DNA from 2 places in the Xenorhabdus bovienii SS-2004 genome. Region 1 is predicted to be linked to the other one. Evidence: predicted binding sites of a transcription regulator. Region 1 holds the regulator's gene; the other holds the start of a gene.
The links. Region 1 encodes ArgR, which controls arginine synthesis, uptake and breakdown. Its sites were predicted from a motif close to ANTGAATAAAAATACANT; they were not measured.

Region 1 (6,290 bases):
TTCTGTTCAAAATCGCTAAGTTTGCCGATATCTAAACGTTCTTCGATACCATTTTTACCTAAACGAACAGGCTGAGCGAAGAAACGGGCATATTTACCATCACCTTCTACATAACTGCACTCGATGACATTGCTTTCACCCTGCAAGCCACGGATCAAAGAAAGACCCAGACGTGCCGCTGCCTGCCCCATAGACAGAGTTGCAGATCCGCCACCTGCTTTCGCTTCAACCACTTCAGTACCTGCGTTCTGAATACGTTTGGTTAACGCTTCAACTTCTTCATCAGTGAAGCTGACGCCCTGAATTTGCGACAGCAATGGCAGGATAGTCACACCAGAGTGCCCACCAATAACAGGCACTTCCAATTCCTCAGAGTTCTTACCTTTCAGTTCTGCAACAAAAGTATTGGAACGAATGATATCCAGCGTTGTAATACCGAACAGACGGTTTCTGTCGTAAACACCTTCTTTTTTCAGAACCTCAGCCGCTATCGCCACAGTAGTATTCACAGGGTTCGTGATAATACCGATTAATGCTTTTGGACAAGCCTTAGCTACCTGCTGAACCAGATTACGGATGATACCCGCATTGATATTGAACAGATCTGAACGATCCATGCCTGGTTTACGCGCCACACCTGCAGAGATTAATACAACATCTGCGCCTACCAATGCAGGGGTTGCATCTTCACCAGCAAAACCAGTGACTTTCACTTCCGTTGGGATATGACTAAGATCGGCTGCCACACCTGGAGTCACCGGAGCAATGTCATACAAGGAAAGTTCTGAACCTGAAGGAAGCTGGGTCTTGAGTAGAAGGGCAAGTGCCTGACCAATACCACCGGCTGCACCGAGAACTGCAACTTTCATCCTGATACTCCTTAAATAAGTGCTGTAAAAAACTTAAACCTGTCTGGTTAAGAGCCTGAACCTATTTCCCTACATTCAATGCATGTATGGGATAGATTCTCAGCCCCACTGATCACTACGTATTAAGAACAATCTGTTAACAGACAGATTATCTACCTAATGGCTTGATGATGAAACACCAAAGTTATTTTATTCTAGACAAAAGGCTTATCTGTTAATGAGATAACGGACACTTTTTTGAGAATTAATCCTGTTATATTATTAATAACTTAGTTGATTACCTTACTCTTATCTCCCAAACCAAACAACACCATTTAATTAACAATATATTTACCATACTCAAAATGTGGGAAAGGAAACGCAGAGAAAATGTACACATGAGTATTACTGACGACTAATAAAGATATATTGGGAGAATGAAAATAATGTAATTATGATTATTATTTTAGTTTTTTCTTCTCTTCCTTGAATAAAAATTCACTCTTTCGCATAATCATAGCTTCATAACGGATTCAATGATGGTGAAATATGCGTGTTCCTTCGAAACAGGAAGATTTGGTCAAGGCTTTCAAAGCCTTATTGAAAGAAGAAAAATTCAGCTCTCAAGGTGAAATAGTCGCAGCACTTCAGGAAGAAGGCTTTGAAAACATTAACCAATCTAAAGTTTCCAGAATGCTGACTAAATTTGGCGCAGTCCGAACCCGTAATGCAAAAATGGAGATGGTCTACTGCTTACCCGCAGAATTAGGTGTTCCCACAGCCACAAGCCCATTGAAAAATCTGGTCTTAGATGTCGATTATAATCATTGTGTTGTGGTTATTCGCACCAGTCCGGGCGCTGCACAGTTGATTGCACGCTTACTGGATTCCCTGGGTAAAGCAGAAGGAATACTTGGCAGTATTGCAGGGGATGACACTATTTTTACGACACCAGCACAGGACTTTACAACAAAGCAGCTCTATGAGGCTATTCTCGATCTTTTTGATCAAGAACTTTAACCCTGTCGTATAACCCAATAGATTTCAAGTTGCAGCACGGCGGCAGACAAACGGAACCCTGGGAATATATAGATTAAAGAGGATCGCACAGCTAATGCGATCCCCCCACTCTGACGATTTTGACAATCAAGCCTCGTGCACTTTCTTACCCAGCTCAGTCAGCAACTTCTCGTGAATGCCATCGAATCCACCATTACTCATGATAAGAATGTAATCACCCGGTTGTGCCGCCTCAACAATCATACGTACCAAAGCATCAATATCTGCACTCCAACGAGCAGGTTGGATGCAGTGTTCTGCAATTTCTGCTACCTGCCACGGAATATTGGCAGGTTGATACAAGAAGACTTCATCAGCACGCCCCAGAGAAGGCGCAATATCATTTTTGCTCATGCCCATTTTCATGGTATTTGAACGCGGTTCTAGCACAGCAAGAATACGAGCGACACCGCCAACTTTACTTCTCAGCGCTGCCAGTGTCACCAAAATTGCAGTGGGATGATGAGCAAAATCGTCATAAACTGAGATACCATTCACTTCACCACGCAATTCAAGACGGCGGCGCGCATTGATAAAATCGCCCAGTACCTGACAAGCATCCGCAGGCTGAACACCAACATGATGGGCAGCCGCAATTGCGATCAAACCATTGTGCATGTTGTGTTCACCCACCAATGACCAGTTCACTTCACCAACCTGTTCACTTTGATGGAACACTTGGTAGATGCTGCTATCCTGACTGACTTTCTTCGTTTGCCAGTTACCTGTTTCCCCGACATGTTCCAGCTCACTCCAGCATCCCATTCCTATCACATGTTTCAGGTTAATGTCATTATCGGGTACCAGAATCTTACCACTTCCCGGCACAACCCTGACGAGATGGTGGAACTGCTTTTGGACGGCCGCTAAATTTTCAAAAATATCAGCATGATCAAATTCAAGGTTATTCATGATTAGCGTGCGGGGGCCGTAATGCACAAATTTTGAACGCTTATCAAAAAACGCGCAGTCATACTCATCCGCTTCAATCACGAAAAATGGACTTTCACCGATTTGTGCTGAAACGTCAAAATTACCCGGCACACCGCCGATCAGGAACCCCGGCTTATAACCGCAGGCTTCTAAGATCCATGCTAACATTCCTGCGGTTGTCGTTTTACCATGCGTTCCAGCGACGGCTAACACCCAGCGTTCTGGCAAAACATGATCATGTAGCCACTGTGGGCCAGATGTATAAGGAATGCCACGATCCAGCACCGCTTCCACACAGGGATTACCACGTGTCATGGCATTGCCAATGATTACCATATCTGGCTCAGGATCGAGCTGTGAAGGATCATATCCTTGAATCAGCTCAATGCCCTGTTTTTCCAGAAGGGTACTCATTGGGGGATACACATTGGCATCAGAACCAGTAACTTCATGACCTAATGAACGAGCGAGGATCGCTAGCCCTCCCATGAAAGTACCGCAGATGCCAAGAATATGAATACGCATTTATTTCTATCCAATATCATGAAGTGTGTCACTATTCTAACCATCAATGCTGAGATTAGAAATGCAATAGCCTATCAATCATCCCATTCTTTAGCTAAACTGCCGCGCATGAGTGCGACACGCAAGTGCAGCACGCTCTCTAAAACCACAACAAAATTCAGGGCTTTCGTCATGAAAACATTAGGCGAATTCATCGTCGAGAAACAGCAAGACTTTCCTCATGCTACGGGTGAACTGACCGCACTGCTTTCTGCCATCAAACTGGGTGCCAAAATCATTCATCGGGACATCAATAAAGCTGGTCTGGTGGATATTTTAGGTACCAGCGGCGTATCGAATGTTCAGGGCGAAGTTCAGATGAAGCTGGATTTGTATGCCAATGAAAAACTGAAGGCTGCATTGAAAGCGCGCGGTGAAGTAGCAGGTATTGCTTCTGAAGAAGAAGATGAGATCGTTGTCTTTGATGGCGACCGTGCAGAAAATGCGAAGTATGTTGTTTTGATGGACCCACTGGATGGTTCTTCGAATATTGATGTAAACGTTTCCGTCGGGACTATTTTCTCAATTTACCATAGAATTACACCTATTGGGCAGCCAGTTACCGAAGACGATTTCCTGCAACCGGGAAATCGTCAGGTTGCGGCGGGTTATGTGGTCTATGGCTCATCCACTATGTTGGTTTACACCACAGGTTACGGAGTTCATACATTCACTTACGATCCCTCACTCGGCGTATTCTGCCTGACTCATGAAAAAGTTCAATTCCCTGCCAAAGGCAATATGTACTCCATCAACGAAGGAAACTACATCAAATTCCCGATGGGCGTGAAAAAGTACATCAAATATTGCCAAGAGCAAGACGAAGCCACCCAGCGCCCTTACACCACCCGTTATATTGGCTCGCTGGTTGCAGATTTCCACCGCAACCTGCTGAAAGGCGGCATCTATATTTATCCAAGCACCGCAAGTAATCCAACAGGAAAATTGCGTCTGCTGTATGAATGCAACCCGATTGCTTTTTTGGCTGAGCAGGCTGGCGGCAAGGCCAGTGATGGCAAAAACCGAATTCTAGATATCACACCAACCCAACTGCATCAGCGTGTTCCTTTCTTCGTGGGAACAAAATCAATGGTGGAAAAAGCCGAAAGCTTTATGGCTGAATTTCCAGGTGAGTAAGTAGGTTTGTTGATTGAATAGTTAATTTAATGAAGGGGCGAAGTGTCGCCTCTTTATTAACAACGCGACTTATCCTTTAATTTGTTGAGCAACACGCTTAACGCAACGACTTGCTCTCAACGTTAACGTCACTTTTTCCTGCCGATTATCTATATTGTTCCCTTAAGTTCTATACATACTCTTTTTCTATTTATATTTGTTCACGAAATCATTCTGTTCATGACTCATGAACCAGACAGAAATGTGAACAATAAAAAAGTAAATAATCACTTTTTATCCAATACAACAGATTTTATAACACCCAATTACTGAGCTGTATGGCGTTCAACGACTGGAAAAATGCGGGGACTTTAAGTCTGTTTTGGCTATAATAGCCCGCACTCCATTTTGGTTTGAAATTAAAGGAAACCTTTTATGAGCCTGAACAATGTACCGGCCGGTAAAGAACTGCCTGAAGATATCTATGTCATCATTGAGATCCCTGCGAATGCAGATCCGATCAAATATGAAGTAGATAAAGAATCTGGCGCACTGTTTGTAGACCGTTTCATGTCTACTGCAATGTTCTATCCTTGCAACTACGGTTACATCAACAATACTCTGTCCCTTGATGGTGACCCTGTTGACGTGCTGGTTCCTACCCCATACCCATTACAGCCAGGTTCCGTTATTCGCTGCCGTCCCGTTGGTGTTCTGAAAATGTCCGACGAATCCGGTGAAGATGCGAAATTGGTCGCTGTTCCTCACACCAAACTGAGCAAAGAATACGATCACATCAAAGATGTGAACGATCTGCCAGAACTGCTGCGTGCCCAAATCACCCATTTCTTTGAACATTATAAAGATCTGGAAAAAGGCAAATGGGTGAAAGTTGACGGTTGGGACAATGTCGAAGCCGCTAAAGCTGAAATCCTGTCTTCTTTCGAACGCGCTGCTAAAAAATAATCCTGAGGGATAACAGCGAGTTTTGGTCATAAAAAACCTCTGCCACCACATAGAGGCAGAGGTTTTTATTTATTCTTCTTCGTGGCGCTTGATCCAGTCACCACATGTTATCCGATGCAGTCCATCAACAGGCAGTCTATATAAATAGATCCATGCACTGCCGTAAGGTGTTTTAATCAATTCCCTTTCGTATTCCTGATAATTCTTTTTCAAAGCATCCAGTTCTGTCAGGATGGATGGCGTAATGCGATATACTTCGCATTCAATTGTCCCTTCGCCACGGATCACCGCTGGATAATGTCCCAGGTCATAAATTTCATAACCTTCTAACCTATGTTCTCCTAGAAGTTGGGCATAGGTCATCCAGTGGTGGTTACCTTGTTTGCGCCTCAGGCTGCCATAAACAATTACTCGCATTTTTAAAACTCAAACTCATAGAGCAGATCTAAAGCCTGATCAATACCAGATACCGCATCGAGATACAATCTTGGCATTACACGATAGCGTAATGTCAAGGTCGCCAGAGAATCAAAAATACCAACACCGTATTTCACCTGCAAGTTGTTGGTTATCTTGCCGCTGACGACAACCTGAGATTTGTCACCCACACCCTGAGTATCTAAAGCTAAATCAGAAACACCAAAAGTTTCACCAATCTTGCCAACCAATTGACCACTTTGGGAAACGCCCAAACCAATTAGCATGGAAGTCATTTGGTTATTGTCAGAACCACTCTTCTCCAAACCTTCACCACGCAGAAGATAAGACAGTGCTTCCTGCTGTGATTTTGCTGGCTCAGAGAAA
Region 2 (6,290 bases), 970 kb from region 1:
GCTCTGGTTTTCGGCGGGGAAACCAAATCAGCAGCAAGTTATTTCAGCGTTACAAGCATGTTCTGCAGTGAGCACTGGCGAATCTCCCGCACCGATCATTCTTTCCCGCCACGCTCTTGCTGATTATCGCCTTTACATGCAACGCATGTGGCAAAGTGAGCGTCGGGTCGCGGAGTTTTTTGCGTCGGTAGAATTATCTGACGATATTGATGAAGTGCAATTACATCGCATTTTGGATGAACTTTTTGGTGTCACCGCTGAAGGGGAAATAGACTGGCAGAAAGTGGCGGCGGCAGTTGCTGTAACCAGCCGTATTTCCGTTATCTCTGGCGGGCCAGGGACAGGAAAAACGACGACGGTAGCTAAGTTGCTGGCCGCCTTGATCAAACTGAATGAAGGCAGAACACTGAGTATTCAATTGGCCGCACCCACTGGTAAAGCGGCCGCCAGATTGACTGAATCGCTGAGTGAGGCAGTCAATAAACTGGCTTTAACATCACAACAATCGAATAGCATTCCTGAGCAGGCACAAACAATTCATCGCCTGTTGGGAGCGCAGCCAGATAGCCAGAAACTGCGTTATCACCGCGATAATCCGCTATCTCTTGATATTTTGATCATCGATGAAGCCTCAATGGTGGACTTACCGATGATGGCACGTTTGATAGAAGCCCTGCCACCACGGGCAAAAGTGATTTTTCTGGGGGATAAAGATCAGTTGGCCTCGGTTGAAGCGGGAGCCGTATTGGGGGACATCTGCCGCTTCGCTGAACAAGGTTATAGTGCCAAGCGTGCCGAACAATTGAGTCAGTTGACAGGCTGTCAGCTAACATCGTATTCAATGCCTGATTCTGGAGAACATACACTGGCAGTCCGGGATTGCTTATGTCTGTTACGTAAAAGCTATCGTTTCAACTCGGCTTCGGGTATCGGGCAATTAGCATCGGCGGTTAATCAAGGCAATAGTGCCGGGGTATCTGCCGTCTTGGGTCAGTCTTTGCCTGATGTTCACTTCAATCCTCTTGCAGGAGATGAAGATTATCAGCGTTTATTGATGCAAACTGCAGAAGGTTATTACCGTTATTTAGCGATGGTGAACGAACAAGCATCTGACAAAGACATTTTGGCAGAGTTTAACCGTTTCAGGTTGTTGTGTGCTTTGAGGGAAGGGCCGTTTGGTGTAAGCGGCTTGAACCAGCGGGTAGAGCAATTGTTACATCGTAAAGGCGTTATTTCTCTGCCCAGAAGTGCGGAGAGCGGGGGTTATGCCGGACGTCCCATTATGATCTTACGCAACGATAGTACACTGGGGCTATTTAATGGTGACATTGGTATTATGCTCAGGAATAAGGATAATGAGCTGAAAGCCCATTTTCAGCTATCTGATGGGACGATAAAGCCATTTCAGCCGAGCCGATTGCCTCAGCATGAAACGGCCTATGTGATGACTGTCCATAAATCCCAAGGTTCTGAGTTTGAACACACCGCGTTAGTCTTGCCGACTCAATTCTCGCCAGTTGTCAGCCGGGAACTGGTGTACACAGCCTTAACCCGTGCCCGTGAAAAATTGACGCTTTACGCACATAAACCGGTTCTGGATAAGGCGGTGAGTACATCAACACAGCGGCGTAGTGGCTTGGCAGAATGGCTCAAGCCAAAGGGAGAGTGTCAATCAGGTCAGTAAACCTCTAAATTTAACATCAAGATTTTCGAACAGCGCTGGTAGTTATACAGCGCTTGTTTTTCCACAGGAAGCATATTGATTTCAGCAGGTTCAAAGCCTTTTTCCTGAAACCAGTGGATACTGCGGGTTGTGAGTACGAATAGTTTCTCCAGCCCTGCCTGTCTGGCCTGACCAGCGATGGAATTCAGTAATACTTCGCCTCGGGAAGAGTTCCGGTAGTTTGGATGAACCGCAACACAAGCCATTTCACCAATTTTTTCGTCAGGGTAAGAATAGAGCGCAGCGCAGGCGATCGTTACATTATCGTGCTCTATCAGAGTGAACTTATCAATTTCCATTTCCAGTTGTTCCCGTGAGCGGCGAACTAAGATACCTGTCTGTTCCAATGGACGAATAAGCTCAAGAATGCCCCCAATATCATTGATATTGGCTCGCCGGATCTGTTCGGAGCGCTCCATGACTATCTGGGTTCCACTGCCTTCACGGGAGAATAATTCCTGAACCAGTGAGCCATTTTCCTGATAGCTGATCAAATGGCTACGACGAACCCCACGACGGCAGGCTTTGATAGCTCCTCTTAAGAAGCGGGCGGTACCTGAAGAATAATCTCCCTCACTTCCCAGCTCATTTAGCCGTGCTTCTCCCTCATTGGGAACAATTTCCGACAGGATATTCCCCTCTGCATCAAGTACGCCCTGTGATGAGCAAAACCCGATCAATTTTTCGGCTTTTAATTTAATCGCCAATTGTGAGGCTATATCTTCGGACGTCAGGTTGAAACTCTCACCTGTGACGGAAACGGCTACGGGCCCAATTAATACAATGGCATGGTTATCCAACTGCTGGTTAATGGCCTCCTCGTCAATACGGCGGATCCTGCCACTATGACAGTAATCAATGCCATCATCGACACCTAGTGGCTGGGCGATAATAAAGTTACCGCTGATAACGTTAATATTGGCACCTTGCAATGGTGTATTGCTGAGGCTCATGGAAAGACGAGCCGTAATATCAAGCTGTAGCAGACCTGCGGACTGTTTGACCAGCTCCAGTGTCTTGGCATCCGTAACTCTGATGTGCTTGTGATAAATTGGCTGGCTATGGTATTCGGCAAGCTTTTGGTCGATTTGGGGACGAGCGCCATACACGACGATCAAACGGATGCCCAGATTATGCAGTAGGCCGATGTCATTAACGATATTTGGAAAATTCTCGTGGGCGATAGCCTCACCGTCCAACATAATGACAAAGGTTTTGCCTTGATGTGCATTTATATACGGAACTGAATGCCGGAAAACTTCAACCAATTCGGTACAGCGTTCTTTCATGAAACTCTCCAGATGAATTCTTATTCATGATTTTTGTATTTTTATTCTTTTTTGTCAAAAATGGCAAGAGGGAATATGGATAAAAATAACAATATTATTTATATTTATATTGATATTAATAAATTGAGAGAACGTAAAATGTTTTTTTTGATGACAGCCACTCGCTAATTAATTAGAGTTTGCCGCCTGACAGTCTTTTTTGGCAAGATTACCGCGTTTGGTTGTTTTTAAATGGAATAAACAATGAGTCATTCAGACCATAATCCTTCACGTCGCAATTTGTTGAAAGGCGCAGCAGCCATGTGGTTGTTGAGCATTAGCTCAATAGGACACGCAGCAACGTCAAAAATTATTGCTGTTCGTATTTGGCCTGCATCAAGTTATACCAGAGTGACACTGGAGGCTAATATTCTACTTAAATATCGTCAATTCTCTCTTTCAAACCCTAACCGGATTGTCATCGATTTGCAGGGTGTTCAGCTTAATAGTGCCCTGAGCGGTATGGGGTCGCAGATTCATCAGCGAGACCCCTACTTAAAATTGGTACGAGTCGGGCAATTTAATCCCAAAACCGTGCGCCTGGTGTTTGAAATTAAGCAGCCAGTTGCCCCACATATTTTTACACTACCACCTATTGCGAAATTCAAACATCGTCTGGTGTTAGATCTTTATCCGAGCAAGGCGGCAAATGTGGAGGATGATCCCTTGCAAGCGTTGTTGGAAGAATACAACAGCGGGGATTTGGAGAAAAATCTGCCTGCTGAAAAGCGAAAACCGGGGCGGCCGGGCAAGAACAGACCGATTGTTATTATGCTTGATCCGGGGCATGGCGGTGAAGATTCAGGTGCCATCGGGAAATACAAGACCCGTGAGAAAGATGTAGTGTTACAGATTGCCCGTCGCCTGCAAGCACTTATCAAACGTGAACCCGGCATGAAAGTATACATGACGCGTAATGAGGATGTTTTCATTCCATTGCAGGTCAGGGTAGCGAAAGCACGTAAGATGCAGGCGGATTTATTTGTTTCTATTCATGCGGATGCGTTTACCAATCGAGCCGCACGGGGATCTTCCGTGTTCGCGTTATCAACCAAAGGAGCAACCAGTAATACCGCTCGTTTTCTGGCACAGACCCAGAATGAGTCTGACTTGATTGGTGGAGTCAGCAAAAGTGGTGATGAATATCTGGATCATACTATGTTGGATTTGGTTCAAACCGCGACGATTAATGATAGCCTCAAATTTGGCAGTGAAGTGCTCAAACGGATTGGCAAGGTTAATAAACTGCATAAAAATAGTATCGATCAGGCGGGATTTGCAGTATTGAAAGCACCGGATATTCCGTCCATTCTGGTTGAAACGGCATTTATCAGTAATCTGGAAGAAGAACGCAAATTGAAAACGGCGAAATTCCAGCAACAAGTGGCGGAATCCATTTTTGCAGGTATTAAGGCTTATTTTAAAAGTGGTGTAGAGCTGGCACGGCGGTGAAATACCCGCTTTTAATCAATGCGAATAAAACAAACAGAATTAAAAAATAAAGGGAAAATTGGGAAATACAGGGAAGTGAGATCGTGAAAAATACGAAAGAAAAGTTGGTTGCGGGGGCCGGATTTGAACCGACGACCTTCGGGTTATGAGCCCGACGAGCTACCAGGCTGCTCCACCCCGCGTCCGTCTACTACTTATAAATACTGAATGATAACATTCTTTGGTGTTAAACCCTGCCGATGTGACATCGATAGGATTGGTTGCGGGGGCCGGATTTGAACCGACGACCTTCGGGTTATGAGCCCGACGAGCTACCAGGCTGCTCCACCCCGCGTCCGTCTACTACTTACAAATACTGAATGATAACATTCTTTGGTACTAAACCCTGCCGATGTGACATCGTATAGGATTGGTTGCGGGGGCCGGATTTGAACCGACGACCTTCGGGTTATGAGCCCGACGAGCTACCAGGCTGCTCCACCCCGCGTCTGATGTCGGCACACTATACGCAGGTTCGGCGCTGTTGCAAGTTTTTTGTTGATATTTACCGAACTTATTTCTTGTATGATTAAAAATAGCACTATTTGTCGTGTTTTTGTTCATTCATGGGGTTATGGAACAGTAATCTATTTTTTCTTAACGACATTTTATTATTTACCGGGGTTTGATATTGTTCGTCGTCGAATCATAATGACAGGAGATAAGGTATAATATGAAACTTTGGGGCAAATATCTTTTATGGGGATTTGTCATTTCGTTATTATCGGGTTGCCAGATGCGTCCTACAGATCAAGGGCAGCAGTATAAAGATGGGCGCATTAGCGAAGATCTCCAGCTTGTTAATATTCCAAATGCACAAGGCTCTCCTACCAACGCCGGAGATTTTCAGGCACAAGTCAAATTTATCAGCAAATCTTCTCCTCGGCTCTATGGGAATAATCGTGCAACGCTTGATGCTATCCAGAATTGGATGCTGTCTGGTGGAGATCCCCGCGAATTAAACCAGTATGGGTTGCTGGCCTATCAGATGGACGGTGACGATAATTACGGTAATGTTAAGTTTACCGGCTATTACACACCAGTTTTGCAGGCACGCCATGTTAAGCAGGGCGAATTTAAATATCCTTTGTACCGAATGCCAGGTAAGTCACGTCTCCGTCTGCCAAACCGTGCAGCTATATATAATGGAGCTTTGAGTGAAAAATTGATCATAGGGTACACTAATTCCCTGATTGATAATTTTTTGATGGAAGTGCAGGGGAGTGGTTATATCGATTTTGGTGATGGCAGTCCATTGACCTTTTTCGGTTATAGCGGGAAGAATGGCCATGCTTATCAGAGTATCGGCAAGATACTTGTTAACCGAGGAGAAGTACCTCTTGAGGAAATGTCACTGAAAGCTATTCGCCAGTGGGTATCTCAACATAATGAATCAGAGGTACGAGAGCTGCTGGAACAGAATCCCTCTTTTGTTTTCTTTAAGCCCGAACCCTTTACGCCCGTGCGGGGAGCCAGTGCTGTGCCCCTTGTCGCGGAAGCATCGGTAGCATCGGATAAAGCATTAATTCCACCCGGAACGGCGTTATTAGCGGAAGTGCCGGTGTTGGATAAAACAGGAAAATTTACCGGCCAGTATCGGATGCGTCTGATGGTGGCATTGGATGTTGGAGGCGCAATAAAAGGCAACCATTTCGATATCTATCATGGTGTGGGTCATGATGCTGGAGAAACAGCTGGTTTTTATAATCACTATGGTCGTGTCTGGGTATTGAAGAAATCGTCGTCTG

Region 2: argA (amino-acid N-acetyltransferase) is a predicted target of ArgR. The motif match lies at 3,045-3,062, and genes of this name have one in related genera.

Annotation. Positions count from the first base shown of each region.
Region 1 is NC_013892.1:352,942-359,231, reverse strand. Features, by position in the region: gene mdh (malate dehydrogenase) at 1-869, opposite strand, end outside; gene argR (transcriptional regulator ArgR) at 1,398-1,868, shown strand; gene mpl (UDP-N-acetylmuramate:L-alanyl-gamma-D-glutamyl-meso-diaminopimelate ligase) at 1,995-3,365, opposite strand; gene fbp (class 1 fructose-bisphosphatase) at 3,537-4,541, shown strand; gene ppa (inorganic diphosphatase) at 4,956-5,486, shown strand; gene XBJ1_RS01495 (gamma-glutamylcyclotransferase family protein) at 5,556-5,903, opposite strand; gene tamB (autotransporter assembly complex protein TamB) at 5,906-6,290, opposite strand, start outside.
Region 2 is NC_013892.1:3,603,775-3,610,064, forward strand. Features, by position in the region: gene recD (exodeoxyribonuclease V subunit alpha) at 1-1,684, shown strand, start outside; gene argA (amino-acid N-acetyltransferase) at 1,678-3,012, opposite strand; gene amiC (N-acetylmuramoyl-L-alanine amidase AmiC) at 3,256-4,503, shown strand; tRNA gene XBJ1_RS15830 (tRNA-Met) at 4,609-4,685, opposite strand; tRNA gene XBJ1_RS15835 (tRNA-Met) at 4,761-4,837, opposite strand; tRNA gene XBJ1_RS15840 (tRNA-Met) at 4,914-4,990, opposite strand; gene mltA (murein transglycosylase A) at 5,216-6,290, shown strand, end outside.